DNA from 4 places in the Pseudomonas sp. E45-MNA-CIBAN-0222 genome. Region 2 is predicted to be linked to each of the others. Evidence: predicted binding sites of a transcription regulator. Region 2 holds the regulator's gene; each other region holds the start of a gene.
The links. The regulator FliA, encoded in region 2, starts transcription of late flagellar genes. The targets are predictions, from matches to a motif close to CTAAAGTTTNNNNNNNNNNNGCCGNTAA.
Positions count from the first base shown of each region.

Region 1: flgM (flagellar biosynthesis anti-sigma factor FlgM) is a predicted target of FliA. The motif match lies at 6,332-6,359, and genes of this name have one in related genera.
Region 3: topA (type I DNA topoisomerase) is a predicted target of FliA. The motif match lies at 5,089-5,116, and genes of this name have one in related genera.
Region 4: AAEZ08_RS13190 (flagellar protein MotY) is a predicted target of FliA. The motif match lies at 3,795-3,822, and genes of this name have one in related genera.

Region 1 is NZ_JBEOPU010000005.1:313,914-321,844, forward strand. It holds gene flgF (flagellar basal-body rod protein FlgF) at 1-198, opposite strand, end outside; gene AAEZ08_RS10235 (flagellar hook protein FlgE) at 397-1,866, opposite strand; gene flgD (flagellar hook assembly protein FlgD) at 1,898-2,581, opposite strand; gene flgC (flagellar basal body rod protein FlgC) at 2,601-3,044, opposite strand; gene flgB (flagellar basal body rod protein FlgB) at 3,056-3,460, opposite strand; gene cheR (protein-glutamate O-methyltransferase CheR) at 3,660-4,529, opposite strand; gene AAEZ08_RS10260 (chemotaxis protein CheV) at 4,519-5,451, opposite strand; gene flgA (flagellar basal body P-ring formation chaperone FlgA) at 5,542-6,282, shown strand; gene flgM (flagellar biosynthesis anti-sigma factor FlgM) at 6,396-6,728, shown strand; gene AAEZ08_RS10275 (flagella synthesis protein FlgN) at 6,770-7,240, shown strand; gene AAEZ08_RS10280 (flagellar brake protein) at 7,303-7,931, shown strand, end outside.
Region 2 is NZ_JBEOPU010000010.1:72,965-80,895, reverse strand. It holds gene flhF (flagellar biosynthesis GTPase FlhF) at 1-331, shown strand, start outside; gene fleN (flagellar synthesis regulator FleN) at 423-1,250, shown strand; gene fliA (RNA polymerase sigma factor FliA) at 1,268-1,993, shown strand; gene AAEZ08_RS15800 (chemotaxis response regulator CheY) at 2,067-2,441, shown strand; gene AAEZ08_RS15795 (protein phosphatase CheZ) at 2,465-3,259, shown strand; gene AAEZ08_RS15790 (chemotaxis protein CheA) at 3,271-5,457, shown strand; gene AAEZ08_RS15785 (protein-glutamate methylesterase/protein-glutamine glutaminase) at 5,511-6,629, shown strand; gene AAEZ08_RS15780 (flagellar motor protein) at 6,629-7,369, shown strand; gene motD (flagellar motor protein MotD) at 7,374-7,931, shown strand, end outside.
Region 3 is NZ_JBEOPU010000018.1:37,568-45,498, forward strand. It holds gene sulA (SOS-induced cell division inhibitor SulA) at 1-374, shown strand, start outside; gene AAEZ08_RS20630 (hypothetical protein) at 449-685, opposite strand; gene AAEZ08_RS20635 (DMT family transporter) at 901-1,740, shown strand; gene AAEZ08_RS20640 (DUF6586 family protein) at 1,757-2,275, opposite strand; gene topA (type I DNA topoisomerase) at 2,412-5,015, opposite strand; gene AAEZ08_RS20650 (DUF1653 domain-containing protein) at 5,305-5,538, opposite strand; gene fadA (acetyl-CoA C-acyltransferase FadA) at 5,673-6,848, opposite strand; gene fadB (fatty acid oxidation complex subunit alpha FadB) at 6,867-7,931, opposite strand, start outside.
Region 4 is NZ_JBEOPU010000007.1:264,590-272,520, forward strand. It holds gene AAEZ08_RS13170 (homoserine dehydrogenase) at 1-366, shown strand, start outside; gene thrC (threonine synthase) at 452-1,861, shown strand; gene rnt (ribonuclease T) at 1,971-2,651, opposite strand; gene pyrC (dihydroorotase) at 2,648-3,691, opposite strand; gene AAEZ08_RS13190 (flagellar protein MotY) at 3,856-4,749, shown strand; gene AAEZ08_RS13195 (argininosuccinate synthase) at 4,837-6,054, shown strand; gene gloA (lactoylglutathione lyase) at 6,150-6,542, shown strand; gene AAEZ08_RS13205 (PA3496 family putative envelope integrity protein) at 6,583-6,762, opposite strand; gene nth (endonuclease III) at 6,871-7,509, opposite strand; gene AAEZ08_RS13215 (electron transport complex subunit E) at 7,520-7,931, opposite strand, start outside.

The sequences.
Region 1 (7,931 bases), on a different contig from region 2:
AAAATCGGTGCCAGGCCGTTCCGACATGGCGTAGACCCGAGCCGGATGGCTGTCACCGAATACCTGCATCGAGCGCGCTTGTTCGAAGTCCCGGCGGAAGCCGGTAGTGGATATATTTGCCAGGTTGTTGGCATGGGCCTGTTGGGCCCGCGCATTCTGGCTGGCACCGGTCATGGCCACGTAGAGCATCTTGTCCATCGACTTCTCCGAGACGCGAGTTTGACACTTGCGATTCTGTTGATCAGAGAAAATGCAAGGCGCGTGCCAGCACCGGACACCCTAGGCAAGCCATTGAATTAATTGAAATTTCAGAAAAAGAAGAAGGCCCTGGCGGGCCTTCTCTTGCGGAAGCGGCGGAATACTGCCGTCAGCGGCAATGCTCCATTGCCACCCCTATCAACGCAGATTGATGATGGTCTGCGTGATCGCGCTTTCGGTTTCGATGGTCTTGGCGTTGGCCTGATAATTACGCTGGGCAACGATCAGGTTAACCAGTTGATCCGACAGCTCGACGTTCGAGTCTTCCAGCGCACCAGCCTGCAGCGCGCCTAGCGTGCCGGACCCCGGCGTGCCGACGACAGGCTCGCCGGATTCGAACGATTGCACCCACTGTGTCTTGCCGACAGGAGTGAGGCCCTGCACGTTGGCGAAGTTCGCCAGAACGATCTGCCCCTGCACCTTGGATTGGCCGTTGGTGTAGCGCGCAAAAATTACCCCGCTATCGTCAATTTCCAAGCCTGCAAGCTCGCCAGTCGTGTAACCATCCTGGCTCACACTGTTGACGGCGAAGGTGCTGGCGTACTGCGACGACTTCGAAAAATCGAGCACAATGCCATCCGGGTTGGCTAGAGCGCCGTTAGCGGACCAAGTGGCGGGAGTAGCGCCGTTTGAAATGGCGGGAATCCAGCCGCCTGTAGGGGGATTGCCCGTGGCCGAGTTCAGCGTCACCTTCAGGTCGGGCGAAACGCTGAACAGCGCAGAGCCGCCAGTGTCCACGGAGGTCAGCGCGCCGGACGCATTGAACGCCAGCCCCATAACGTAAGGCTGCGGTGGCTCCTGCGCAGGGTCCGCCGGGTTACGACCGTCTACAAGCACCTTCATGTCCCAGGTGTTCGCACTGGTCTTGACGAAGTACTGCGTCATGACATGGTCGTTACCCTGAGAATCGTAGATTCTTACCGACGTGGAATTGTTATAGGTCGTCGGATCGGACGGATTGAACGTAGCACTGGCCTGGGTCGCCGCATAAGCAGCGGCCTGCACCATTTCCGCATTGGTCGGAGCCGCAACATCAGCTACGTTTGCCGGGTTGCTGATCCAGGTGGAATATTCGGAGTCATACGTGGCTTGCCATGTGGCAGGCGCCTTCTGCGTCGAGTTCAGATTAAAGGCCGTATCGATCTTGGTGGTCGCTTTGGGTTCCTGATTGGTGGTCTGAATTTGCAGGTCACCAACCACGCCATTCTGCAGATTTCCATTACCGTCGACGGGAAAGCCTTGCAGTTTGTAGCCGAAGTTGTCGACCAGGAAACCGCTGCGATCAGTGCCGAAGTAGCCAGCCCGGGTGTAGCTGACCGCACCGTTGTTGCTGACCTGAAAGAAGCCATTGCCGTTAATGGCCAAGTCCAGCGCATTTTGGGTGTAGTTGATGTTGCCCTGATTGAATTGCTGGGAAACGTTGGACATCAATACGCCGCTGCCCTGCGGGTTCTTCCCCGTACCTAGCACCGATGACGCATACACGTCGGAAAACTCCGCACGCGACTGCTTGAAGCCTACAGTACCGGCGTTCGCAATGTTGTTGCCGGTGATGTTGAGGTCCTTGCTTGCGGCACGCAGGCCGCTAAGACCGATATTGAAGGACATTGAATCGCTCCTTTGCCGAGAGTGCCGGCGGTTATTGTCCGATGACCTGGACCTGGGAAAGTCCGATGCTGCCGATACCGGCAAGATTGAGCATCAGCTCCCCGCCGTTCTGACCGAGGGTGACGCTGTCGACGTTGGCAGGCAGCAAGGTATACAACCCCTTGGTCTCACCTTGATACGTAGCCTGCGCCTCGAAGCGATATGTGCCAGGCGGCAACACATTGCCGCTGGAATCCTTGCCGTCCCACATGAAGGAGATATTTCCGGCTTCCTGCTGCCCCATGTTGACCCGGCTAACCGCCGCCCCGGAGCTGTCGTAGATATTGACGAACACGTTGCTACTGGACGTTGGCAGAACCATGCTGGCCTTGAAGGTCTCACTGGTATCCACCACGGCTTTATCAGTCGGCACGATCACCTTGCGGCCTACCAGTGACGACGCTTGTAGCGCCTGCGATGACTGATAGCCAGACAGAATGGTCTGCATGCTGGAGTTCAGCTTCTCGACGCCCTCGACCGTGCTGAACTGCGCAAGCTGGCCGATGAACTCGCCGTTCTCTTGCGGCTCCAGAGGGTTCTGGTTGTTCAGCTGGGCGACCAGCAGCTCAAGGAATTCGTTTTTGCCAAGGTCGTTTCCCTTGGCCTCTCGGCTCTCACCAAACTGATACTGGTCGAGTATCGAACTGGTACCGCCGACGCCGCCTGTTGTGCTCATAAGTGCGTTCTCGTATCAATCACTGACCCAGTGTCAGCACTTTCTGCAACATGGTTTTGGCCGTATTCATCAGCTCGGCATTCGTTTGAAATGCGCGGCTGGCTGAGATCATGTCGGCCATTTCTTCCACCACGTTCACATTCGGGTAGTACACGTAGCCCGCCTCATCGGCAGCCGGGTGATTGGGCTCATAACGGGCTTGAAGCTCGCTTTGATCCTCAACCACGCCCAACACCTGGACACCGACGCCCGCCTGATCCTGCCCAGCGAACAGCGACTGATCGGGTTGGCCGTTGGCATGCTGAAAGACGGTGGCGAACACCGGATGCCGGGCACGGTAGGTCTGATCCACGCTGGATGAAACGGTCTCCGCATTCGCGATGTTGCTGGAAATAGTGTTCAGGCGGGTGCTCTGGGCACTCATGCCACTGCCGGCAATGTTGAATATGCTGCTAAGGGACATGGAAGGCTCCTTTATTCGCCACGCAGGGCGCTCATCAGCCCCCTGAACTTGCTGTTGAGCAGGGTGAAGCTCGCCTGAAAGTCAACGGCGTTCTTCGCGTAATTGGATTGCTCGATCTGCAGATCGACAGTGTTCTGGTCAAGCGATGGGTGCGCGGGCATACGAAAGCGCAACGATGCGTCGGCTATTTCCATCCCCTCGGCCGCAATGTGCTTGTCACTGGTCAGCGCCACACCGAATCCGCCCTGACTACGGGCCGACTGCTGGGCAAGCACGCTACTGAAATCCAGATCGCGAGCCTTGTAGTTCGGCGTATCGGCGTTTGCAATGTTATTGGCCAGCACTTCAGCACGCTGCGAGCGGAAACCAAGCGCCTTCTCGTGAATACCCAATGCCTTGTCAAAACTAATGCTCATGATCTGGCCCTCTGCCGGATACAAGTCTGCTTGCGCATACTCACAGCAAAGCCCGTGCCATTGATTTCAAAGCACTGATTTACAAGGGAAAAGAGGTATACAGCGAGGCCGAAGGCGTCAAAAGCGGCAAGTCTTTACCGCCTTTTTGCCGCAACCGTCATATTGCATGACGGTTTTCTGCCGCGGGGGGACGGCCGGATCACTTGGCCTTGTAGATGATTCCTGGACTGCACTGCACCATCTGGTACAACTCCGGCAGCCCGTTAAGCGCTTCTGACGCGCCCAGGAACAGATAGCCACCTGGACGCAACGTGGCATGAATACGCTTGAGGATGTCTTTCTTGACGTCGGCGGAAAAATAAATCAACACATTTCGACAAAAAACTATATCGAACTTGCCTAAACCGGCATAACTGTCGAGAAGATTCTGCACCCTGAACTCGACTCTAGAACGAATGGGCGCCTTTACCGCCCATCGTCCAGGGGCCTTCACGTCGAAATAACGCTGCAAACGTTCTGCCGAAAGGCCACGAGCAATGGCCAGACTGTCGTATTCAGCCGCCTTGCAAGCGGCAAGCATTGTTCCCGATAGCTCCGTGGCTACGATTTGCACACCGGTCTTCGGTTGACTGGGACTGCTGCGTTCAAACTCATCTATCGCCATTGAGAGCGAATAGGGCTCTTGTCCAGAAGAACAAGCGGCCGACCAGATACGCAAGCGCTGGCCGGATCCCGCTTTGAGCATCTCTGGCAGGACCCGACTTTTGAGTACTTCGAACGGATAGGTATCACGAAACCAAAGCGTCTCGTTGGTAGTCATCGCATCAACGACCAACTCCCGCAGACCACTACGTGGCTGCGCCTGGATTTTCCTGACCAAGTCGCCAAGCGTCTTAAGCCCCTGCTGCTCCATCAGCTTATTCAGACGACTGGTCACTAAATACTGCTTATTAGTGCCCAGCAGAATGCCGCACGTCTTTTCAAGAAATACCCGGAACTGCTCGAAATCCAGATCGACTGACACCAATAAAGCCTCACCATCGTTAGAGGAACTAGCCTCAGTTTGCATCCGCCTGCCTGATTCGATCTGCCACCCGAGCAGCGAGATCGTCAGGCTGGAACTTGGCGAGGAAATCGTCCGCCCCCGCCCGCTTCACCATGTTCTGATTGAACACGCCGGAGAGAGAAGTATGCAGGAGTATATGCATACCTTGCATACGCGGGTCGTGCCGCACCTCGGTAGTCAGGGTATAGCCATCCATCTCCGGCATTTCAATATCGGAAATCATCATCAGAAATTCTTCTGCGGGCTTCTTGCCTTCATCGGCCATGCGCCGCAGATAGTTGAGCGCATCTCGCCCATCATTCAACTGGACGACCTCAATGCCAAGATTCTCCAGACAGCGGGTGATCTGCTTACGCGCGACTGACGAATCATCAACAACCAATACCCGGCAGGACAGCGCCTTGGCACGGGTATCATCATCTACCACGCCCGGTGAAACCTCTTCCGAAGTCGGTGCTACCTCGGCCAGCACCTTCTCTACATCGATGATTTCCACCAGCTTGTTGTCGATATGAGTAACTGCCGTCAAGTAGTGATCCCGCCCGGCACCTTTGGGTGGCGGCAGAATAGCCTCCCAGTTCAGGTTGACGATTCTTTCTACCGAGCTCACCAGAAAACCCAGCGTCCTGTTGTTGTACTCGGTGATCACAGCGAAGGAATTTTCCAGGTCCATCAGAGCCGACTTGCCCGTGGCAAGCGACAGATCAAGAATAGGCAGCGTACTGCCCCGAATGCTCGCCACGCCGCGAACCACCCTGCCGCACTTTGGCATCACAGTCAGCCGAGGACATTGCAGCACTTCGCGCACTTTGAACACGTTGATGCCGTAAAGCTGATCGCCATCTAGGCGAAACAGCAGTAGCTCCAGGCGGTTTTGCCCTACCAATTGGGTACGCTGGTTAACCGAATCCAGTACACCGGCCATGCCAGTCTTCCTCTCTGCTTGCAGATAAACGGGGCCGGACTAATAAAGACGCGGCACGCCCCTTGCTTTGGTTCGGACATGAACGTCCATATGACTATTTCCTGGCGCAGCCGGCGGATGCTGTGCAAAAACGTGCTGCTACCCGTGCTTTGCGCGATGGGACAGCTCGCCCATGCATCAACCATGTCACATCCTGAACAGCTTATCGACGTGACCAAGCAGTTTCTTGAGCGCGAAGTAAGCGACTATTTGAGCCGAAGCGGAATTGATGCGCGGCACGAGATTCATGTCAGCCGCCTTGATCCTCGTTTGCGCCTGAATCAATGCGACCAGCCACTGGGTGCAAAACTGAGCAACACCTCTCCTCCCATAGGACGGGTCACGGTGCGGGTAAGTTGCGAAGGCCGCAGCCCCTGGTCGGTTTTCGTTCCTGCGCAAGTCCAGCTCTATCGCGAAGTGATCGTCGCCAACAAATCTCTTCTGCGCGATACGATACTCAGCGACAGCGACGTTAGCCTCGCGGAGCGAGATATATCCGCTCTCAACCAAGGCTATTTGACGCGACTAGACGAGGTGATGGGCAACAAGCTGACTCGGCCGATACAGCCAGATCAGGTGATCTCACCGAATCAGCTGGAAATGGCAGAGGTGGTTCGCAGAGGCGATCAAGTGGTCATCACCGCCAGAAGCGGTTCGATCAGCGTCCGCATGCCCGGCGAGGCAATGGCGGATGGCGCGCCTGGGAAGCAGATTCCCGTGAAGAACCAGCGCTCTGGCCGCACAATCAGGGCGCGCGTAACTGGGCCTGGCCAAGTTGAAGTAGCAATGTAGTCACCAAACCGGCCATGCAGTTTTCCCGTGTGCCCCTCTAAAAAAAGCGCTAAAGTTTCGCTTATTGTTGCCGAACACATGGCAAGCGTCCTGATCCCTTCGAGGTTTGCATCATGGTCATCGACTTCAATCGGCCCAACAGCCCAATGAATGCCCCTAGCGGGCGCAACGGCGTGCAAGGCAACGAGCGCGCCGGCAACACCCAGCAGACACCTGCTGGCGAGGCGCCCAAGCCCGGCACCGTAAGCACCACCAGTACCAACGACACAGTACAACTGAGCCCAGAAGCCCAGCGTCTGCAGCAGGCTGCCGACAAACTGAACGACCAACCGGCGGTCAATCATGAGCGTGTTGCAGAGTTGAAAAAGGCGATCGCTGATGGCTCCTATCAGGTCGACAGTCAGCGTGTTGCAGCCAAAATGCTTGCATTCGAAACGCAGCACTGAGGCTGGACCCAACACCCACGCGAGCATGCCCAGAGCCCGAAATGCACGATACAGCCCTGCTTGAGCAGCTAACCGACGATATCGGCATAGCACGCCAACTCCTTGAGCTCATTGATCAAGAGTTCGCGGCGCTGGGTGACCGCAACCTGGCGGACCTAGAAGCCATTCTGGCGAAGAAGCAACCTCTGCTTGCTCTCCTTGGCCAGCACGGTGCGCAGCGCAGCCAGTGGCTGATCAGTCAGCATCTGACTCCAGACCGCACGGGATTGGAAGCCGCAGCGAGCAAATCCGATAGCGGTGTAGCCATCCTTGAGCAGGCCCAGCTACTGGAGGCCGAGCTTGAGCATTGCCGCAGTGCCAACGAGCGAAACGGCCGTCTTATCCGCGCCAACCAGAGCGCGCTTGGCGGCATGCTGAATATCCTGCAGGGCAAGGAAGACACACCCGGCCTCTACGACAATCGAGGCAGCGCAGCCAGAACCAAGCAGCAGCGCCCTTTGAGCCAAGCCTGAACGAACGACTGCACAAGGACGCAACGCAATGGTGAGAACAATGCGCCGGAGAGCACCGGACCGTGTCTAGCTCATTTTTTGGCGACGAAGGACCGCAGCCTCCCAAGGTGATGACGGCTCCACTCGAAATTTACGCCAATCTACGCCCCCTCCTGGACAACAACATCCCGCTAACCCTACGCTTCGCCGAGCGCAGCCAGCGCTACCAGAGCTTTTTGGTCGAGATGAATCGGGAGACCGGCTGGATCGCACTCGACGAACTGATTCCCAACGACGGGGAGCGTCTTCTCGTGCAGGGCGAGCCCTTTCATATCGAGGGCTTCCATGAAGGCGCGCGAATCTCATGGACCAGCGACCAATCTGTGCATGTTGGCGAGATCAACGGCGCACGCTGCTACTGGATACCAACGCCAGCGGCGCTGACCTATCACCAGCGGCGCAATGCATACCGCGCTCAACTCAAAGAGATCGAAGTAGCGGCTCAACTGAGCAGCACAACGACAAGAAAGGCACTCGAAGGCAGGTTACTCGACATATCTGCTACAGGATGCAAGCTGAGCATCAAAGGCGACTTACAGAGCAGCCTGCAGACCGGTCAGGTTTACGAGCTCTCTGCCAAACTACCTATAGGCGCCATCCAGACCGAAGTCGAACTTCGCCATCTGGTCATCGATGAAAAAATGAACACCTC
Region 2 (7,931 bases):
AAACTATCTAGTGCTGGCCGCAACCAGCCAGAGCCAGGTATTGAAGGCGGCGTGGCACAACTATCGTCGCTGCGGCCTGGCTGGCTGTATCCTGACCAAACTGGACGAGGCAGGCAGCCTCGGCGATGTGCTTGGGCTCACCATCAGCCAGCATTTGCCGATAGCCTACCTCGCGGATGGACCTCGGATCCCGGACGATCTGCACCTGCCGCGCAGTCATCAATTGGTAAGTCGCGCCGTGAGTTTGCAATCCGGCGAGGAACCGAGCGAGGAAACCATGGCCGATATGTTCGCCGGGTTGTACAACGGTCCGTCACGGCGGGCCGGATGATGATGCGACAGCGGTTCCTGAATGAATCAGATGCGCGCCATGCGGGCGCATCGCCGGCCGTATGGCCCCAGCAAGATATAGGCGTGTGAACATGGGTATGCATCCCGTACAGGTGATTGCGGTGACCGGCGGCAAAGGTGGCGTCGGCAAGACCAACGTGTCGGTCAATCTGTCACTGGCGCTGGCCGAACTCGGTCGGCGTGTGGTGTTGCTTGACGCTGACTTGGGGTTGGCCAACGTTGACGTGCTGCTCGGTCTTACCACCAAGCGCACCCTTGCCGATGTGATTGCCGGTGAGTGCGATCTGCGCGACGTGCTGATCCAGGGGCCCGGTGGCATCCGTGTCGTGCCGGCTGCTTCCGGCACGCAGAGCATGGTGCAGCTGTCGTCGCTGCAGCACGCCGGCCTGATTCAGGCGTTCAGTGATCTCGGTGATGAACTCGACGTGCTGATCATCGATACCGCGGCAGGCATCGGCGATTCGGTCGTCAGCTTCGTACGCGCGGCGCAGGAGGTGTTGCTGGTCGTTACCGATGAGCCCACTTCCATCACTGACGCCTATGCTCTTATCAAGCTGCTGAACCGCGACTACGGCATCAGCCGTTTCCGCGTGCTGGCCAACATGGCACACGCGCCGCAGGAGGGCCGCAACCTGTTTGCCAAACTGACTAAGGTTACCGAGCGGTTTCTCGATGTGGCGCTGCAGTATGTGGGTGCAGTGCCGTACGACGAGGCCGTGCGCAAGGCAGTACAGAAGCAGCGGGCTGTTTATGAGGCTTACCCACGTTCGAAATGTGCGCTGGCCTTCAAGGCCATCGCCCAGAAGGTCGACACCTGGCCGCTGCCGGCGACGCCGCGTGGCCACCTCGAATTCTTCGTAGAGCGTCTCATCACGCCCGCTTCACAGAGCCACGAATGACAGGTGCCGGAACCGCTATGTATTACAGCAAGGCTCAGGCAAAGGATGCTCAGTACCGCCTAATTGACCAGTACGCCCCATTGGTCAAGCGAATCGCCTACCACTTGCTGGCGCGTCTGCCTGCCAGTGTGCAGGTGGATGATCTCATTCAGGCTGGAATGATCGGACTGCTGGAGGCAGCTAAGAAATACGACGCCGGCAAGGGTGCCAGTTTCGAAACTTACGCCGGAATCCGCATTCGCGGCACCATGCTGGACGAAGTGCGAAAGGGGGATTGGGCACCACGCTCGGTGCACCGCAATTCGCGCATGGTCAGCGAAGCAATTCGGGCCATCGAGGCGAAAACTGGGCGTGACGCTAAAGATCACGAAGTTGCGGCCGAACTTAAGCTAAGCCTTGACGAGTATTACGGCATTCTCGGGGACACGTTGGGCAGTCGCCTGTTCAGCTTTGACGATCTGCTGCAGGAGGGCGAGCACGGCGAGTTTGAGGACGACGCTGCCAGCACCCATCCGGAGCCCTTTCGTGATCTTGAGGATGAACGCTTTCAGCAGGCGTTGGCCGATGCCATTGCCAACCTGCCCGAGCGCGAAAAGTTGGTGTTGTCGCTGTACTACGACGAAGAATTGAACTTGAAGGAAATTGGCCAGGTGCTGGGAGTCAGCGAGTCGCGTGTGAGCCAGTTGCATAGCCAATGTGCTGCGCGCTTGCGTGCACGTCTCGGCGAATGGCGCGCCCATTGACGATTGTTTGCGGTATGACGTGCTCGGTTGCTGAGGCATTTTGGGACTTACGGAGGTCGACTTGGACAAGAACATGAAAATCCTCATCGTCGATGACTTCTCGACGATGAGACGAATCATCAAGAACCTCCTGCGTGACTTGGGGTTCACCAATACCGCCGAGGCGGATGACGGTACCACTGCGCTGCCAATGCTCAAGAGCGGCAGCTTCGACTTCCTCGTTACCGACTGGAACATGCCGGGTATGAGCGGTATCGATCTGCTGCGCACCGTGCGTGCGGATGAGCGCCTCAAGCACCTGCCGGTGCTGATGGTGACTGCCGAAGCGAAGCGTGACCAGATCATCGAAGCGGCACAGGCCGGGGTTAATGGCTATGTGGTCAAGCCTTTCACTGCCCAGGTGCTCAAGGAGAAGATCGAAAAGATCTTCGAGCGCGTCAACGGCTGAAGTAGCAACGCCGCGAGGGCACTATGACGCAAGCAGACCAAACCCTGGCAGAGTTCGAAGCGACTCTGAAGGCTCATGCACCCAAACTGATTGAAAGCCTGCAGCAAGGTCGCTTCGATGAAGCGACGCAGATGTTCAATGAGCTGAATCAGGCGCGCAATCACGGCCTCTACCTGGAAGTTGGCAAACTCACCCGTGAGTTGCACAACGCCATCGTCAAGCTCGAGATGGACACCTGCGCCACCGGCGGCGATCCGTCACCCATTACCGACGCGACCGATCGCCTGTCCTATGTGGTGGAGATGACCGAGAAAGCGGCCAACCGCACCATGGATCTGGTGGAAGAGTCTGCGCCGCTGGTGAATTACGTGAGCTATGAAGCGCAGAGCCTGACGGCCGACTGGCAGCGTTTCATGCGTCGCGAAATGAGCGCTGAGCAGTTTCGAGATCTGGTCAAACGTATCGATCTGTATCTCCAGCGCAGCATGAACGATGGCAGTCAGCTGTCGCAGAACCTCAGTGAAATCATGCTGGCTCAGGACTTTCAGGACCTGACCGGGCAGGTGATCAAGCGCGTGACTCGGCTTATCACCGAACTTGAAAGCAACCTGCTCAATCTCGTGTTGATGGCGGGTCAGGTAGATCGCGTGGCCGGCATCCAGCATGACCGCGAAGCGATGCGCGCCGAGCAAGAAAAGAAAAAACAAGAAAAAGAACCTTCCAAAGGTGAAGGTCCGCAGATGCATGCCGATATACGTGAGGATGTCGTATCCGGGCAGGACGATGTCGACGATCTGCTTTCGAGCCTGGGCTTTTAGGGGATGTGAATATGAGCTTCGACGCCGATGAAGAAATCCTCCAGGACTTCCTGGTAGAGGCCGGCGAGATTCTCGAACTATTGTCCGAGCAACTCGTGGAGCTGGAGAGCAGCCCCGATGACACAGCGTTGCTCAATGCGATTTTTCGCGGGTTCCATACGGTCAAGGGCGGCGCAGGATTCCTTCAGCTCCATGAGCTGGTTGAGTGCTGCCATATCGCCGAAAACGTCTTCGACATTCTTCGCAAGGGTGAGCGTCGCGTCGACTCCGAGTTGATGGACGTCGTGCTCCAGGCGCTCGATGCAGTGAACGAGATGTTCAGCCAGGTTCGCGAGCGAACTACGGTGACCCCGGCCACCCCAGAGCTGCTGGCAGCGCTGGCGCGACTGGCGGAGCCAGCTTCGGCCGACGAAGCCGCTGCTCCTGCTGAGCCGCAGCCCGCCGAAGCCGAGGCCGAAGCAGATTCCGCCGAAGCCGATTTTGAACAGTTCCTCGAAGCCATCGATTCGCCCGCAGACAAGGCTGAGGCGAGTGCCGGATCCGATGAGATTACTGACGACGAATTCGAATCGCTGCTTGACCAGTTGCATGGCAAGGGTCAGTTCGCTATCGCTGCAGGCGCGGCGCCGGCTCCTGAGCCGGAAGTTGCCGTAGCGCCGGTTGGTGACGAAATTACTGACGACGAGTTCGAAGCGCTGCTTGACCAGTTGCATGGCAAAGGCAAGTTCGAACCGGCCTCCACAGAAGCCTCCGAGGCCGCAGCCGAGGTGGTCCCGCAGCCGGCTGCGGCAAATGCAGGCGGCAGCGATGAAATTACCGACGACGAGTTCGAAGCGCTGCTTGACCAGCTACACGGCAAGGGCAAGTTCGAGGCTGCTAGTGCCGTCTCCGACACGCCAGCTACCGTCGAGCCCGTCAAGGCGGCACCGGTCAAAGCGGCACCAGCCAAGCCGGTAGTTCCAGCCAAACCAGCTGCAGCGGCGGTGAGCAAGCCAGCCGCGCCAGCGCCGGCCGAAAAGCCGCCGGCAGAGGCTGAGACGACGGTACGTGTGGATACTGCGCGCCTCGACGAAATCATGAACATGGTTGGCGAGCTGGTGCTGGTGCGAAATCGCCTGGTGCGCTTGGGCTCCAACAGTGGCGACGAGGCAATGGCCAAGGCCGTTTCCAACCTCGACGTGGTGACCGCCGATCTGCAGAGCGCGGTGATGAAAACCCGCATGCAGCCGATCAAGAAAGTCTTCGGCCGCTTCCCACGGTTGGTGCGCGATCTGGCACGCAGCCTGAAGAAAGAGATCAATCTCGAACTGGTCGGTGAAGAAACCGATCTGGACAAGAACCTCGTCGAGGCTCTGGCCGACCCGCTGGTGCACTTGGTTCGCAACGCGGTTGACCACGGAATCGAGATGCCGGAAGAGCGCGAGGCGGCTGGCAAGCCACGCACTGGTCGGGTAGTCCTGTCCGCCGAGCAGGAAGGCGACCATATCCTATTGATCATCAGCGATGACGGCAAAGGTATGGATGCTAATGTCCTGCGTGCCAAGGCGGTCGAAAAGGGCATGCTGGAGAAGGATGCTGCAGACCGGCTGAGTGATCTGGAATGCTACAACCTGATCTTCGCGCCGGGCTTCTCCACCAAGACCGAGATTTCCGACGTGTCCGGCCGTGGTGTCGGCATGGACGTGGTCAAGACCAAGATTTCCCAGCTCAACGGTACGGTCAACGTGTTCTCGACCAAGGGCCAGGGCTCGAAGGTTGTGATCAAGGTTCCGCTGACGCTGGCGATCATGCCGACCCTGATGGTCATGCTCGGCAACCAGGCGTTCGCGTTTCCGCTGGTTAACGTCAACGAAATCTTCCATCTCGATCTTTCGCGTACCAACGTCGTTGATGGGCAGGAAGTGGTGATCGTCCGCGACAAGGCGCTGCCACTGTTCTATCTCAAGCGATGGCTGATTCAGGATGCGGCTCAAGATGAGCAGCGAGAGGGGCACGTGGTGATCCTCAGTGTCGGCAACCAGAGCATCGGTTTTGTCGTCGACCAGCTGGTTGGGCAGGAGGAGGTGGTTATCAAGCCGCTAGGCAAGATGCTGCAAGGCACGCCTGGAATGTCCGGCGCGACCATCACCGGTGATGGCCGTATCGCTCTGATTCTCGATGTCCCCAGCATGCTCAAGCGGTACGCACGCAGGATTTGATTCAGTCAGGTAGCGCAGCCCATAGATGGGCGCGCTGCCGCTAGGAGTGATGTATGGCAGTCAAGGTCCTGGTCGTCGACGATTCCGGTTTCTTTCGCCGACGCGTTTCGGAAATTCTTTCCTCTGATTCCAATATCCAGGTCGTCGGTACCGCTACTAATGGGCGCGAGGCCATTGATCAGGTGTTGGCGCTGAAACCTGACGTCATCACCATGGACTACGAGATGCCAATGATGGATGGCATCACCGCGGTGCGGCAGATCATGCAGCGCTGTCCCACGCCGGTATTGATGTTCTCCTCGCTGACTCACGAGGGGGCTCGTGTGACCCTCGATGCGTTGGATGCCGGTGCGGTGGACTATCTACCGAAAAACTTCGAAGACATCTCGCGCAATCCGGATAAGGTCAAGCAGCTACTGTGCGAAAAGGTGCATACCGTATCGCGCAGTAACCGCCGGTACAGCACCTTCTGCACCTCTGCAGCCAGCGCTGCGCCCGTCTCGCCGCGTGGCACCACCTCCACGCTGTCTACGACTGCATCTCGGACCAGCAGTGCGCCATCGGCAGCCCCGGCTGCGCCTGCGGCACGTTCGCCTGCTCCCAAGCGTAAGGCCTACAAATTGGTAGCCATAGGTACGTCCACGGGTGGCCCTGTGGCGTTGCAGCGCGTGCTTACCCAGCTGCCGGCAAATTTCCCGGCGCCAATCGTACTCATCCAGCATATGCCGGCGGCATTCACCAAAGCCTTCGCTGATCGTCTCGACAAGCTCTGTCGCATTCGCGTCAAGGAGGCCGAGGATGGCGACGTTTTGCGCCCCGGGCTCGCGCTGCTGGCCCCAGGTGGCAAGCAGATGATGATCGATGGTCGCGGCGCAGTGCGCATTCTCCCGGGCGATGATCGCCTCAACTACAAGCCTTGCGTCGACGTCACGTTCGGCTCTGCGGCCAAGTCCTTCCATGACAAGGTGCTTGCGGTCGTGCTTACCGGCATGGGCGCCGATGGCCGCGAAGGCGCGCGCTTGCTCAAGCAGAGCGGTAGTCAGGTGTGGGCGCAAGATGAAGCAAGCTGCGTGATCTATGGAATGCCGATGGCGATAGTCAAGGCCAACCTCAGCGACGCGGTTTACGGCCTTGATGACATCGGTCGGCACATTGCCGAGGCGTGTATCTGATGGATGTGCTCAGCCTTATCGGGCTGTTGCTGGCGTTCGTTGCCATCGTTGGGGGTAACTTTCTCGAGGGTGGCCATATCTCGGCGTTGCTCAACGGGCCAGCCGCACTCATCGTGCTGGGCGGTACCTTGGGCGCCGTGCTGCTGCAGACTCCCATTGCCGTGTTCATGCGAGCCATGAGCATCGGCCGCTGGATTTTCTTCCCGCCGCGCATCGACCTTGGTCGTGGCATCCTCTTGGTCACCGCCTGGAGCAACACCGCCCGTAAAGAAGGGTTGCTCGGCCTCGAGCCGGTCGCCGAGACGGAGCCTGATCCTTACGCACGCAAAGGCTTGCAACTGCTGGTAGATGGTGCCGAGCCTGAGGTCATCCGCAGCATTCTGGAAGTCGATCTCTATACCCAGGAAAGTCGTGACCTGCGTGCCGCCAAGGTGTACGACGCCATGGGTGGCTATTCGCCGACCATCGGCATCATTGGCGCGGTCATGGGGTTGATCCATGTGATGGGCAATTTGGCCGACCCGAGTCAGCTCGGCAGCGGCATTGCCGTTGCATTCGTCGCCACGATCTATGGTGTTGCCCTGGCCAACCTGCTGGTGCTGCCGGTAGGCAACAAGCTGAAAAGCGTCGTGCAGCGCCAAACGGCGTACCGGGAAATGTTGCTCGAGGGCGTGCTGTCGATCGCCGAAGGTGAGAATCCGCGCTCCATCGAGATGAAGCTGCAAGGCTTCATGGATTGACCCCATGGCCAGACGCAGACCGCCCGAAGAGCACGAGAATCACGAGCGTTGGCTGGTGTCGTACGCCGACTTCATTACGCTGCTATTCGCGTTCTTCGTGGTGATGTACTCGATATCCTCGGTCAACGAAGGCAAGTACAAGATTCTGTCCGACTCGCTGGTCGGTGTATTCAGCCAAGCTGATCGTTCCGTCAAGCCCATTCCTATTGGAGAGGAGCGGCCACGGACTACAGAGCCTGACATTTCCCAGGTCGATGATCCGTCTGGCGAATCATCGGCGGGAAATCCGACCCTGGACCCACTTGAGCTCATCGCTCAGGGCATGCGCGAAGCCTTCGGCGAGCTTATCGCTAACGAACAGCTGACGGTTCGCGGAAATGAGTTATGGATTGAGATTGAACTCAACTCCAGCCTGCTTTTCCCCAGCGGTGATGCGCTGCCCAATGATCAGGCGTTCCAGTTGATAGACAAAGTCGCCGGAATTCTGGCTCCTTTCGACAACCCTATCCACGTCGAAGGCTTTACCGACAATTTGCCAATCAGTACGGATAAGTTTCCGACC
Region 3 (7,931 bases), on a different contig from region 2:
CCGAGCAGGAAAAGGAACACCTGAGCGAGTTGAGCCTGAGCGGCAGCAGCGAACACTGCCACCTGTTGCTCGCTCCAGTCCTGCGTGAACTCGGTGATGCGACAGACAGTCGGTGGCTGACGCTTATCGCTCCGCCCGCTTTCCTCTCGCAGAATTGGCTGCGTAAATGCGGCCTGAATCGCGAACGGATCATCCTGCTGCAACCACGCGACGCGGAAGGCGCGCTGGAGCTTGCCTGCAAGGCTCTGGCTTCAGGCTGCAGCCATACCGTGGTCAGTTGGTTTGATCAGCTCAATGGTGCGACCCGCAGCAAGCTCCGTGCTGCAGCGAGCCTGGGCGATGCGCAGAGCTTGAATATTCGCCTGGGATGCTGAGCGACAGAGCACAGGGAAGTGCCGTTACATCGCTTATGGGGTCCTGACGGTACTGCGTACGAGTTCCAGCACGCTCAGTGCAGAACACGCGGCTCGTCATCGTCACGCTCGAAATCACCTTCCGACATACGGCCAGCCATCTGAACGCCGACGTTGAACATCGCCTTGGCGATCTCGACGTGTTGCCCCTGCAGGAACGCCTTGGCATCGCTGGAGAAATCCAACGTGACCAGCACCTCTTCGTCCTCGGCACGACGAAGCACGATGCGCCCGTCCGGTAGCTCGACGATTTCCAGAAAAGATGTAGGCATGGATCAGCTCCGCGTGAAAGGCCGCCATTGTAACAGCCGACCAGTCTCTGGGCAGCCTTTGCTGAGTCGCAGAACCGATGCAGCCCATCGACGCATGCACTGCGAGCGCAATCAAACCATCCACTTCCAGAAAACGGTACGCACATGAGGCAGTGCCACGTAGCATGCGCTGAAAAAAGCGCGTGCACGCCGTGCCTCGCAATAAGGACTTGCGCATGACCACTCGCATACTTCTGCTTACCGCTCTGGCCATGCTGGCCTTCGCTGGCAATTCCATACTTTGCCGTATCGCCTTACGGGACACCGCCATCGACCCTGCCAGTTTTACCGGTCTACGGATCCTTGCCGGAGCACTCACGCTCTGGCTTCTGTTACAGATCGGTAAGACCAGACAATCAGCAGGCGGCGACTGGTTGAGCGCCCTGGCGCTGTTCGTCTACGCGGCCAGTTTTTCCTATGCCTATATCAATCTGGATGCCGGAGCGGGCGCCCTGCTGCTATTCGGCGCAGTGCAGTTGAGCATGCTTGCGTGGGGCTTGCTGCGCGGCGAGCGCTTCAGCGGCGGGCAGATTGGCGGTTTGCTGCTGGCGTTGAGTGGGTTGCTGATCCTGCTACTGCCGGGAAGCCGTGCACCAGCATTGGATGGGGCACTGCTCATGCTGCTGTCCGGTGTTGCCTGGGGCATCTATTCGCTGCGCGGACGGGGCGCGAGCAATCCTCTGGCAGCAACTGCGGGCAATTTCATCAAGGCCGTGCCATTCGCTGCAGTGCTTTGTCTGGTGATGCTTGGCCAGCAGCAATGGGATGCGCCAGGAATCATGTACGCCCTGCTCTCCGGGGCGCTGACATCTGGCGTCGGCTATGCCATCTGGTACGCAGCGCTGCCCGGTCTTGTGGCAATACAGGCGGCGAGCGTGCAGCTCAGCGTTCCGCTACTCACCGCCATTGCCGGGGCTGTGCTGCTGAATGAAGCGCTAACGGCAACGCTGATTATCTCAGGCGCGGCGATTCTCGGCGGCATCGCCATGGTCCTGAGCATCAGGCACCGCAGCTGATACCGCGGCACCGCTGTCACCACTCGGTGAGCGACTCACGAAAACGCAACGCCAGGCCTTTGAGGTTCTGTCGCCAGGCTTCCAGCTCGACACGCGACAGCGGCGGCACTTCATCCTCGACACTGACTGCCTCGATCAGCGGCTGCCGCGGATCGGTCTTGGCCTTGGCAGGAGCGCGTGGCGGCTGGAAAAGCTGCTTGTAGGCAGCAAGCAACTGTCCGAGCCAGGTGCTTGGCTGCTCCGACAACTCCAGCAATTCGGCGAGCTCCGGGCTCGGCGCAGCCTCGAGCACGCTACGGGTTAGAAACGCCTCGACCATCGGCGCATCCGCACCGGGCGATCGGTAGTAACCAGCGATTTCATGGCACAGTCCAAGCAAGGCACCGTAGAGGTGGAACAGGCAAGCCTCGCGCTCAGCCTGAATCATGCCTTGAGAATTCATCGACGCAGACTCTTCGGCCTTGCGCCAGCTTTCCAGTGACAAGCCGGCGAAGAAGATCTTCTGATTGGTGCGCGTGTAGAGCTCGTGAGCCATGGCGTGCCCTCCGAAAGAAGATGAACAGAGAATGGACCTTCACAGGTTGCCGCACCAGATCGGCTGACGAAGCGTCAGCCGATCTGAAGAACGCGCGCCTTCCGGCCGACCCGCTGAGTGGTCGACCGCAGCGAAATCAGCGCTTGTCTTCGACCTTCCACTTGCCGCCGTCGTAGAACGCCTTCCAGCCGGTCGGCTTGCCGTCCACTTCGGTCTGCACGTACTGCTCCTTGGTCTTGCGGCTGAAGCGGATGACCGCAAAGCGGCCTTCCGGATCTTTCTGCGGCGCATCGAGCAGGAAGTGGTACTTGGGATCGATCTCGTCCTTGTGCGGAATCAGCTCACGCACCAGGGGCGCGCGGGTTTCGCGATTCTTCGGGAACTGACTGGCAGCCAGGAACAGCCCGGAAGCGCCGTCACGCAGCACGTAGGTGTCATCGACCTTTTCGCACTTGAGCTCGGGCATCTTCACCGCATCCATCTTCGGCGGCGCGGCCTCACCGTTCTTCAGAAGCTTGCGGGTGTTCTTGCACTCGGCATTGGTGCAACCGAAAAACTTGCCGAAACGGCCGGTCTTGAGCTGCATCTCGCTGCCGCACTTGTCGCATTCCAGGCTGGGACCTTCATAGCCCTTGATGCGGTACTGGCCCTTCTCGATCTCGTAGCCGGAGCAATCCGGGTTGTTGCCGCAGATATGCAGCTTCTGCGTCTCGTCGAGCAGATAGGCATCCATCGCGGTGCTGCAGATCGGACAGCGGTGCTTGCCAAGCAGCACGCGGGATTCGGACTCGCCCTCGTCATCGGCCGCAATCTCGTCACCTGGGATCAGGTTGACCGTCGACTTGCAGCGCTCCTTCGGCGGCAGGCTGTAGCCGGAGCAGCCAAGGAACACGCCGGTGGAAGCGGTACGGATCATCATCGGCCGACCGCAGACCTTGCAGGGGATATCGGTCAGGGTCGGCTGGTTGGCACGCATGCCGTTCTCGCTGGCTTCGGCAACCTCGAGCTTCTTGCGGAAGTCACCGTAGAACTCGTCCAGCACGTGCTTCCAGTCGCGCTCGCCCTGGGCTACGTCGTCGAGATGCTCTTCCATGCCGGCAGTGAAGCCGTAATCCATCAGATTGTTGAAGCTCTCGGACAGACGCTCAGTGACGATGTCACCCATCTTCTCCGAATAGAAACGGCGGTTGTGCAGCGAGACGTAGCCGCGGTCCTGGATCGTCGAAATGATCGCGGCGTAGGTGGACGGCCGGCCGATACCGCGCTTCTCCATCTCCTTGACCAGGCTGGCTTCGGAGTAGCGCGCCGGCGGCTTGGTGAAGTGCTGGCTCGGGTCGAGCTTGAGCAGCTTCATGTCGTCGCCCTTGTTCATCTCTGGCAAGACGTCATCCTCACCGGCCTTGCTCTGCTGCGGCATGACCTTGGTGTAGCCGTCGAACTTCAGGATGCGGCCCTTGGCGCGCAACTCGAAATTGCCGGCAGCGACGGTCACGCTGGTGGACAGGTACTGTGCCGGTGGCATCTGGCAGGCAACGAACTGGCGCCAGATCAGCTCATAGAGGCGCTCGGCATCACGCTCCATGCCTGACAGCTGGGTCGGCCGCATGTTGACGTCGGACGGGCGAATCGCCTCGTGCGCCTCCTGGGCGCCCTCCTTGCTCGAATAGACGTTCGGCTTCTCCGGCAAGTACTTGTCACCGAACTCGCTTTCGATGAAACCGCGCACCATGCCGACCGCATCAGCGGAGAGGTTGGTCGAGTCGGTACGCATGTAGGTGATGTAACCGGCTTCGTACAGGCGCTGAGCCATCATCATGGTCTTCTTCACGCCGAAGCCGAGGCGATTGCTCGCCGCCTGCTGCAGGGTCGAAGTGATGAAGGGGGCCGAGGGCTTGCTGCTGGTCGGTTTGTCTTCGCGTTTGCTGACGCTGTAGTGCGCGCCCTTGAGCTTATCCAGTGCAGCAGTGGCTTGCGCTTCGTTGAGCGGCTTGAAGGCTTCGCCGTTTTCACGCGCGACCTCAAAGCGCACCTTGGCCTGCTGAGCATTCGCCAGGTCTGCGTGTACTTCCCAGTATTCTTCCGGAACGAAAGCACGGATCTCGCGTTCGCGCTCGACAACCAGCTTCACCGCCACCGACTGCACGCGACCGGCAGACAGACCGCGGGCGATCTTCGCCCACAGCAGCGGCGACACCATGTAGCCGACCACACGATCAAGGAAACGACGCGCCTGCTGCGCGTTGACCCGGTTCAGATCGAGCTCACCAGGCTTGGAGAACGCCTCCTGAATCGCCTTCTTGGTGATCTCGTTGAACACCACGCGCTTGTAGCGGCTGTCATCGCCGCCAATCGATTCGCGCAGGTGCCAGGCGATGGCCTCCCCCTCTCTATCCAAGTCGGTCGCGAGATAGATGGTGTCGGCTTCCTTGGCCAGACGACGCAGTTCCTCGATGACCTTCTCCTTGCCCGGCAGGATCTCGTACTTGGCCTTCCAGCCGTGCTCCGGGTCGACGCCCATACGCGTGACGAGCTGGCGCTTGGCCTTCTCCTTCGGCGACAACGCTGGCGCCTCGGCGGCCGCGGCCTTGCCGCGCTTGACCGGCTCCTTGTTGGCAGAACCGCTGGTGGGAAGGTCGCGGATATGGCCGATACTCGACTTCACCACGTACTGGTTACCCAAATACTTGTTGATTGTCTTGGCCTTGGCCGGTGATTCCACGATGACCAGCGATTTACCCATGGAGAGGAGAGTTCCTGAATCTAGAGGTGAACAGAGGCGGCGCCTCCGACAGTTTGAATACCCGTACCGGCGCTAATCGGCAAGGCATCGGCGTACGTTAGTGCGCGTTTTGCGAACGGGCCGACCTGGCAGGACAATTTGTGCTGCTCGGCTCCGTCTGGTGCGAATCAGAGCAGCGGTTCGATGCCATAAACCAGACGTCGAGGTTTTCGCTCTGCCTAAAAAGCACCGCTATATATAGTGGCGATGGACGTGAGGTCAAGGGCGAGCCTGATGGCCGCATGCCAGCTCAGCCTTCAAAAACACTCTTTTCGGCTTCGATCAGTGCAAAACGCGGGACCGTTTCGCCGTTGACTTCGACGCTCTCGCTGAACATCGACAACGGGCGCACCCAAAGTCCGCGTTCCCCATACAGCGCCTGGTAGAACACCACAAACTCCTCGGTCTCGGAGTGCCGCGCAACGGCGAACACGCGATACTCCGGCCCCTTGTAATGGCGATAACGCCCCGGCTGCAACTGCATGCCTACCTCCACACAAATACAAAAAAGAAAAACCGGGGCACCAGGCCCCGGCTTCCATGCACCGGCTGACAATCATATTCCCGCTCAGTAGCGAGATTGGCTGTCAGCCTAGCGCAGTCATTTGCATCTGTCTGTTAGACGCGTTCGAAGACCGTACTGATCCCCTGGCCTAGACCGATACACATGGTGGCGATACCGATCGTACCGTTGTTCTGCTTCATCACGTTCAGCAGGGTGCCGGAGATACGCGCACCGGAGCAGCCGAACGGGTGACCCAGGGCGATGGCGCCGCCATGCAGGTTGACCTTCTCTTCCATCTTGTCGAGCAGCTTGAGGTCCTTGAGCACCGGCAGAGCCTGTGCAGCGAAGGCTTCGTTCAGCTCGACGTGGCTGATGTCGTCCATGGTCAGACCGGCGCGCTTGAGCACCTTCTGGGTGGACGGCACCGGGCCGTAACCCATGATTGCCGGGTCAACGCCAGCCAGTGCCATGGCGCGAACCACGGCCAACGGCTGGATGCCGAGATCCTTGGCGCGCTGGGCGGACATGACGATCATGCAGGACGCACCGTCGGTGATCTGCGAGGAAGTACCTGCAGTCACGGTACCGCCCTTCGGGTTGAACGCAGGCTTCAGCGCAGCCAGGCTTTCCAGGGTGGTGTCCGGACGGATGGTTTCGTCGTAATCGAAGACCTTGAGGAAACCGTCCTCGTCGTAGCCTTCCATCGGGATGATCTCATCCTTGAAGTTGCCTTCCAGCGTGGCCTTGTGCGCCAGGCGGTGCGAACGCTCACCGAAGGCGTCCTGCTGCTCACGGGTGATGCCGTGCATCTTGCCGAGCATTTCAGCGGTCAGGCCCATCATGCCGGACGCTTTGGCGGCGTACAGCGACAGCTGCGGGTTCGGGTCCACGCCGTGCATCATGCTGACGTGGCCCATGTGCTCCACACCACCGATGACGAACACGTCACCGTTGTTGGTCTGGATGGCCTGCACGGCAGTGTGCAGGGCGCTCATGGACGAACCGCAGAGGCGACTCACGGTCTGGCCGGCGCTGGTGTGCGGGATACGCGTCATCAGCGAAGCCATGCGGGCGATGTTCCACCCCTGCTCGAGGGTCTGGTTCACGCAGCCCCAGATCACGTCCTCGACTTCGGCCGGGTCGATCTTCGGGTTGCGCGCCAGCACGCCGTCGATCAGGTGTGCGGACATGGTTTCAGCGCGGGTATTACGGTGCATGCCGCCCTTGGAGCGCCCCATCGGGGTGCGACCGAAGTCGACGATGACTGCATCTCTTGGATTCAGGCTCATGAATTCTCTCTCCCTCGATTAACCGTAGAAGCGCTGGCCGTTGGCAGCCATCTCACGCAGCTTCGCGGTCGGGTGGTACAACGGGCCCAGGTCGGCGTACTTGTCGGCCATCGCGACGAACTCGGCGACGCCGATCGAATCGATGTAGCGCAGCGCACCACCACGGAAGGGTGGGAAGCCAATGCCATAGATCAGGCCCATGTCGGCTTCGGCAGCGGTCTCGACGATGCCGTCTTCCAGGCAGCGCACGGTTTCCAGGCACAGCGGGATCATCATGTAGTTGATGATGTCCTCGTCGGACAGCTCGCGAGTCTCGGCAACGATCGGCTTGAGCAGCTCGTAGGCCTCGGCATCGACGACCTTCTTCGGCTTGCCCTTCTTGTCCATCTCGTAGGCGTAGAAGCCCTTGCCGTTCTTCTGGCCGAGGCGGTTGGCCTCGTACATGACGTCGACAGCCGTGCGGGTGTCGTCCTTCATGCGATCCGGGAAGCCTTCAGCCATCACGTCACGGCCGTGGTGGCCGGTGTCCATGCCGACGACATCCATCAGATAAGCCGGGCCCATGGGCCAGCCGAACTTCTCCATCACCTTGTCGGCGCGAACGAAGTCGACACCGTGGGCGATAGCGCGGGCGAAGCCGCCGAAGTACGGGAACAGCACGCGATTGACCAGGAAGCCCGGGCAATCGTTGACCACGACCGGGCTCTTGCCCATCTTCTTGGCGTAGGCGACGGTGGTAGCAATAGCCACTTCGCTGGTCTTCTCGCCACGGATCACTTCCACCAGCGGCATCATGTGTACCGGGTTGAAGAAGTGCATGCCGCAGAAGTTTTCCGGACGCTTGAGCGCCTGGGCCAGGTAATTGATGGAGATCGTCGAGGTGTTGGAGGCGATGATCGCGTCTTCGCGAACGTGCCCTTCCACCTCGGCCAGCACGGCGTGCTTGACCTTCGGGTTCTCGACCACGGCTTCGACGACGATGTCGACGTTGCCGAAATCGCCGTAGGACATGGTCGGGCGGATCGCGTTGAGCGCCTGAGCCATCTTGTCAGCGGTCAGACGACCTTTTTCAACACGCTTGCC
Region 4 (7,931 bases), on a different contig from region 2:
GATGTCACCCGCGCGTTGACCACCGACCCGAATAACCGTGTGCCGCATCTGGCGTTTCAGCCGGACTCGTTGTCCGACCATCCGATTCTGCCCATCAGCGCCTGCGAAAGCGCTTACTACTTGCGGATCCAGGCCAAGGATCATCCGGGCGTGCTGGCTCAGGTTGCGAGCATCCTTTCTGAGCGCGGGATCAACATCGAATCGATCATGCAAAAAGAGGCTGAGGAGCAGGACGGCCTGGTGCCGGTCATTCTGGTTACCCATCGAGTGGTCGAGCAGCGCATCGACGATGCCATCGCTGCGCTGGAAGCGCTCGACGATGTAGTGGACAAGGTCGTGCGCATCCGCGTCGAACAGCTCAATTAACCATGCTGCAGGCCGCAAGCTGCAGGCATGGAACAGCCTGACGCCTGCAGTGTGAGCCTGCCGCGCAAACCGAAGGTTTGATGAAATGCGCTACATCAGCACTCGTGGCCAGGCGCCAGCCCTGAATTTTGAAGACGTTCTGCTTACTGGTCTGGCCAGCGATGGCGGCCTTTTCGTGCCGGAGAACCTGCCCCGTTTTACCGTGGAAGAAATCGCTTCCTGGGCCGGTCTGCCGTATCACGAGCTTGCCTTCCGGGTCATGCGGCCGTTCGTTGCCGGTAGTATTCCTGATGCCGACTTCAAGAAAATTCTGGAAGAGACCTACGGTGTCTTCGCCCACAGCGCCATCGCCCCGCTGCGCCAGCTGAATGGCAACGAGTGGGTGCTCGAGCTGTTCCACGGTCCGACCCTGGCGTTCAAGGATTTCGCCCTGCAGCTGCTCGGCCGCCTGCTCGATTACGTGTTGGCCAAGCGTGGCGAGCGCGTCGTGATCATGGGCGCGACCTCCGGCGATACCGGTTCGGCCGCCATCGAAGGCTGCCGTCGTTGCGAGAACGTCGACATCTTCATCTTGCATCCGCACCAGCGCGTATCCGAAGTGCAGCGTCGGCAGATGACCACGATTTTCGGTGAGAACATCCACAACATCGCCATCGAAGGCAATTTCGATGACTGTCAAGAGATGGTCAAGGCCAGCTTCGCTGACCAGGGCTTCCTCAAGGGCACTCGCCTGGTGGCGGTCAACTCGATCAACTGGGCGCGAATCATGGCCCAGATCGTCTACTACTTCCATGCTGCGCTGCAGCTCGGCGGCCCAGCGCGTTCAGTGGCGTTCTCGGTGCCAACCGGCAATTTCGGCGACATTTTCGCCGGCTACCTGGCGCGTAACATGGGCCTGCCGATCAATCAGCTGATCGTCGCCACCAACCGCAACGATATCCTGCACCGCTTCATGTCCGGCAATCGCTACGACAAGGACACCCTGCACGCATCGCTGTCGCCGTCGATGGACATCATGGTGTCGTCGAATTTCGAGCGTCTGCTGTTCGACCTGCACGGTCGCAATGGCAAGGCGGTGGCTGAGCTGCTGGATGGCTTCAGGGCCAGCGGCAAGCTATCGGTGGAAGAGGAGCGCTGGACCGAAGCACGCAAGCTGTTCGATTCGCTGGCAGTGGATGATGAGCAGACTTGCGCCACCATCGCCCAGGTTTTCAAGGAAACAGGCGAGGTGCTCGATCCGCACACTGCCATCGGCGTGCATGCCGCACGCGAATGCCGTCGCAGCCTGAGCATCCCGATGGTGACGTTGGGTACCGCCCACCCAGTGAAATTCCCGGATGCGGTAGAAAAGGCGGGTATTGGCCAGGCACTTGCCCTGCCGGCGCACCTGGCTGACCTGTTCGAACGCAACGAGCGTTGCACGGTGCTGCCGAACGAACTGAAGGCTGTTCAGGCCTTCGTTGGCCAGCACGGCAACCGAGGCAAGCCGCTCTAACGTCGCGGTTATACGAAAAAGGCCAGTCGCGTGACTGGCCTTTTTCGTTTCTGGCGTCGATCTCGACAGCTGGCATTCAGAGCCGCGCTGCCGCCCTGGACCCCAGACGTTACTCGTCAAACTCCTCCCAACCGCCCATTTCTCGCCAGCGATTGACGATGCCGCAGAACAGCTCGGCGGTCTTTTCGGTGTCGTAGCGGGCCGAGTGAGCTTCGCGGCCGTCAAAGTCGATCCCGGCAGTCTGGCAAGCCTTTGCCAGTACGGTCTGGCCGTAGGCGAGGCCGGCAAGGGTAGCCGTATCAAAGCTGGAGAACGGGTGAAACGGGTTGCGCTTGATCTCACAGCGCGCGATTGCGGCGTTGAGGAAGCCGAGATCGAAGCTGCTGTTATGGCCTACCAGAATCGCGCGCTTGCAGCCGGCAGATTTAACCGCCTTGCGAACGCTGCGGAAGATATCGGTCAGCGCCTGCGATTCCGGCACGGCCATGCGCAGCGGATGGTCGAGCTTGATGCCGGTGAACTCCAGCGCGGCTGGCTCGATGTTGGCACCAGCGAAAGGCTCCACGCGGTAGAACAGCGTGTCCTGCGGATACAGCAGGCCTTGTTCGTCCATCCCTATAGTCACGGCAGCGATTTCCAGCAACGCGTCTGTCGCGCTGTTGAAGCCGCCACATTCCACGTCGATCACCACAGGCAGGAAACCACGGAAACGCCGCGCCATGGGCGAGCGGGGTTTGCCAGGCAGGTGCTCCTCGAGTTCGTCTTCGAAGTGTTCTTCACTTTCACTCATGCGTTTGCCTCCAGACGCCAGTGCAGCCGCTCTCCGGCTCGCAGTGGTACAACGATCTGCTCGCCGAACGGCAGACTGGCCGGCACATGCCATTCCTCGCGTACCAAGGTGATCTGCGTGGTGTTGCGTGGCAGACCATAGAAATCCGGACCGAAATGACTGGCGAACGGTTCCAGCTTGTCCAGCGCCTGGCGCTGTTCGAAGGCTTCAGCGTACAGCTCGATGGCGGCATGGGCGGTGTAGCAGCCAGCGCAACCGCAGGCCGCTTCCTTGGCATGCTGTGCGTGGGGGGCAGAGTCGGTGCCGAGGAAGAACTTGGGGCTGCCGCTGGTGGCAGCATCCAGCAACGCTTCTTGATGGACGTTGCGCTTGAGAACCGGCAGGCAGAATAGATGCGGGCGAATACCGCCCACTAGCATATGGTTGCGGTTGTACAGCAAATGATGCGCAGTGATGGTGGCACCGACGTTGGCGCTGGCTGCTTCGACGAACTGCACGGCGTCGCGCGTGGTGATGTGCTCGAACACCACCTTCAACGTTGGGAAGCGTGCGGTAACGCGGCTCAACTGCTCGTCGATGAAGTACTTCTCGCGGTCGAATATATCGATCTCGCTGCGCGTGACTTCGCCGTGGACCAGCAATGGCAGACCGACTTCGGCCATGGTTTCCAGCACGCCAAAGATGTTGTCGATTGCCGTCACACCTGACGCCGAGTTGGTGGTTGCGCCGGCTGGATAGAGCTTGGCCGCATGCACGAGGCCGCTGGCCTTGGCCGTACGGATATCGTCGGGGCTGGTACTGTCGGTGAGGTACAACACCATCAATGGCTCGAAACCACTGCCGGCTGGGCGAGCCGCCAGGATGCGCTGGCGATAGGCCTCAGCCTCGTCGGCATTGCGTACCGGAGGCACCAGATTCGGCATGATGATGGCGCGGGCGAACTGGCGAGCAGCATCCGCGACGGTGTGAGGCAGGACAGCGCCATCGCGCAGGTGAATGTGCCAGTCGTCGGGGCGCAGCAGTGTGATTCGGTCGGACATGCAGGGTTTCCAGGCGGGTGAAACGTGCGCGAATGCTACCGGAAAAGCCCGGGCGCGGCATCTTGCCTTCGTCTGCCGGAATAGGGTCGCTGACGCCGCAGTGCTCAAGTTTGCGGGTCGGGCACCGATACCTAGAAGGAATACGCATCCTCTCGGAGTTCATCGTGCGCCTGCGCCCTCTCGTACTGTTGTGCCTGCTCGCTTCACCGGCCAACGCCCTGACATTCCAGACCCGACTGGAGCGGGTGCAATGGCAGGTGGAAGGCGATCAGTTCGAATGCCGGCTGACGCAGCCTATCGCCGGCTTCGGCAGTGGTGAGTTCGTGCGCCGTGCCGGCGAGCAAGCGGTGTTCCGTCTACACTCGCCGGAGCGCTGGCTAGGCGCGGGGTCGGCCACCCTTCTCGCCGCTGCAGCACCGTGGCAACCCTCACGCAGCGATATCAATCTTGGCGTCGTCTCCGTAGGCGGCGGCGATATTCCGTTCAATAGCACCCAACTACAGGCTGGACGGCTGCTCAGCGGCCTGCTCGAAGGACGCAGTCCGGTGGTACGGCATCGCACGCTGCACGGCGGCGATACACTGGAGATTCGTCTGTTGCCGGCGCGTTTTGGTAAAGCCTACGAGGACTATCGCGCCTGCACGGCCAAGCTGCTGCCAGTCAACTTTGAACAGGTGCGCCAGTCGCAGATCGGATTTCCGAGCAGCGACGTGGTACTGGATGCGCAGGGGCGCGCCAGACTCGATATCGTCCTGCAATACATGCGCGCCGATCCCAGTGTGAATCGCATCGAGCTGGACGGGCACTCGGACAATAGCGGCAACCGCCTGCTCAATCGCGACCTGTCCCGCCGCCGCGCACTGGCGGTACAGGATTACCTGATCGCCAACGGTGTGCCGGAAGAGCAGATCACGCTGCGCTTCCATGGCGAGCGCTATCCAGTAGTTGCCAACAGTAGCGAGGCCAATCGTGCCAAGAATCGGCGGGTCACGTTGCGCCTGGAACGTGGCGCAGCGCCCCCGGCGGCGTCCAATGCCGCTGCCACTCCTTCATCCTGAGTGCGCGCGCAATGGCGCGCCCCTGTAAAAGCCAGCCCATGACCGGTAGAATCCCAGGCTTTCCGTACAACCCGTGGAGCTGATGGCATGGCGGACGTTAAGAAGGTAGTTCTGGCCTATTCCGGTGGCCTGGACACCTCGGTGATTCTCAAGTGGCTGCAAGACACCTATAACTGTGAAGTGGTGACCTTCACCGCCGACCTCGGCCAGGGCGAAGAAGTGGAGCCGGCGCGCACCAAGGCGCAGGCTCTGGGCGTCAAGGAGATCTACATCGATGACCTGCGCGAAGAGTTCGTTCGCGACTTCGTCTTCCCCATGTTCCGCGCCAACACCGTGTACGAAGGCGAATACCTGCTGGGCACCTCGATTGCCCGTCCGCTGATCGCCAAGCGCCTGATTGAAATCGCCAATGAAACCGGCGCTGACGCCATCTCCCACGGCGCCACCGGCAAGGGTAACGACCAGGTGCGTTTCGAGCTGGGTGCTTATGCGCTCAAGCCTGGCGTCAAAGTGATCGCCCCTTGGCGCGAATGGGATCTGCTGTCGCGTGAGAAACTGATGGATTACGCCGAGAAGCACGCCATCCCGATCGAGCGCCACGGCAAGAAGAAATCGCCGTATTCCATGGATGCCAACCTGCTGCACATTTCCTACGAGGGCGGTGTGCTGGAAGACACCTGGACCGAGCATGAAGAGGACATGTGGAAGTGGACTGTCTCTCCTGAAGCAGCTCCAGACGCACCGACCTATATCGAGCTGACCTACCGCAAGGGCGACATCGTTGCCATCGACGGCAAGGACATGACTCCGGCTCAGGTCCTGGCCGAGCTGAATCGCATCGGCGGTGAAAATGGCATCGGCCGCCTCGACATCGTCGAGAACCGTTATGTCGGCATGAAGTCCCGCGGTTGCTACGAGACGCCCGGCGGCACCATCATGCTCAAGGCCCACCGCGCCATCGAGTCGATCACTCTGGACCGCGAAGTCGCTCATCTGAAAGACGAGCTGATGCCCAAGTACGCCAGCCTGATCTACAACGGCTACTGGTGGAGCCCGGAACGCAGCATGCTGCAGCAGATGATCGACGCGTCCCAGGTCAATGTAAACGGCGTTGTGCGCCTGAAGCTGTACAAGGGCAACGTCATCGTCGTCGGTCGCAAGTCTGACGATTCGCTGTTCGACGCTAATATCGCAACCTTCGAAGAGGATGGCGGCGCCTACAACCAGGCGGACGCTGGCGGCTTCATCAAGCTTAATGCGCTGCGCATGCGCATCGCTGCTGGAAAGGGCCGCACCCAGTTCTGATAAGCTGGCGCGCCTGAGCCAACCGACCCCGGCCACGTGCCGGGGTTGTACTTTCTGCACTGCCACAAGCGCTGCCGAACGAGGAGACCTGAATCATGAGACTGCTGCATACCATGCTGCGTGTCGGCGATATGGAAAAGTCCATCGCCTTCTATACCGAAGTGTTGGGCATGACCCTGCTGCGCCGCAAAGACTATCCGGACGGAAAATTCACCCTGGCCTTCGTCGGCTACGGCGACGAGGCACATAACAGTGTGATCGAATTGACCCATAACTGGGGTGTCGAGACGTACGAACTGGGCAATGGCTACGGCCATATCGCCCTGGAAGTGGAAGATGTCTACAAGGCCTGCGAGGACATTCGTGCCCGTGGCGGCAAGATCACCCGCGAGCCGGGACCGATGATGCACGGCTCCAGCATCCTGGCGTTCGTCGAGGACCCGGATGGCTACAAGATCGAACTCTTGTCGCCGAAGCGCGCCGACTGACCGACGAATATGAAAAAGCCCCTTTCGGGGCTTTTTTCGTTTATAGATCGAAGTCGAAGTCGTTCAACTGCTTCTGCAGGCGGCGTTCCTCCAGCAGGTTGTCGATGATTCGACGCTTGGTCAGATTGGTCTTGGCGACCTCGACGGGAGCTTCACTGCTCTCATCGTCATCTTCGGCGATGAAATCGTCTTCGATCTGAATGTCTTCTTTCTCGGCCACTTGTTCACTCCAAGGCTACGGGGCGCTCTTGGCGCACCTTATAGCCGCAAAATCGAAGCCGGTAAAAAAGTTTTTTTCAATCGTGTTGCAAGCTTTTCACTAGCGCGCTCAATCGTCCGACGTCTTATGCTTGTATTCGCACAGGTCCTCGATCCGGCAGCTGCCACATTGGGGTTTGCGTGCCTTGCAGACATAGCGTCCGTGCAGGATCAACCAATGGTGAGCATCGAGCAGGTAATCCTTGGGCACGAAGCGGATCAACTTTCGCTCGACCTCCAAGACATTCTTGCCTGGGGCGATGCCTGTGCGGTTGCTGACCCGAAAGATGTGCGTGTCCACCGCCATGGTGAATTGGCGGAACGCCGTGTTCAGTACCACGTTGGCAGTTTTGCGGCCCACACCGGGCAGGGCTTCCAGGGCTTCGCGATTGTCCGGTACCTGGCTGCCGTGCTTCTCGATCAGGATGCGGCAGGTCTCGATGACGTTCTTCGCCTTGCTCGGATACAAGCCGATGGTGCGGATATACTCGCATAGGCCGTCGTAGCCGAGCGCGTAGATCGCCTCCGGGGTGTTGGCCACGGGGTAGAGCCTGGCCGTGGCCTTGTTGACTCCGACGTCGGTGGCCTGGGCTGAAAGGATCACAGCAATGAGCAATTCGAAGGGGGTGCTGTAGGCCAGCTCTGTCTTCGGCTCGGGATTGTCTTCATGCAGGCGGCGGAAGATCTCCCGACGTTTTTCGGCATTCATCGCGCCAAGCTCACTCGATCACGCCGGTCACGCGCACGCGGCGGCTGGCAGCCGGAGCGGCGGGTTGTGCAGCGCGGGCGCGTTCTGCGAGTTGCTGGTCGATACGGTTCTTCAGGGCGATCAACAGGCCGAGCACGATGAATGCACCCGGCGGCAGGATCGCCAGCAGAAAGCCCTTGTAGTCGCTGAACAGAGTGATCTGCCAGTCAGCGGCGACCGGGCCGAACAGCAAGTGCATGTTCGCAAACAGCGCGCCGGTCCCGAACAGTTCGCGCAGGCCGCCGAGTACCACCAGAACCAGACAGAAGCCCACGCCCATGACCAGACCATCGAAGCCCGCGATCAGCGGGTTGTGCTTGGCGGCGAAACCGTCGGCGCGTCCAAGGATCACGCAGTTGGTGGTGATCAGCGGGATGAAAATG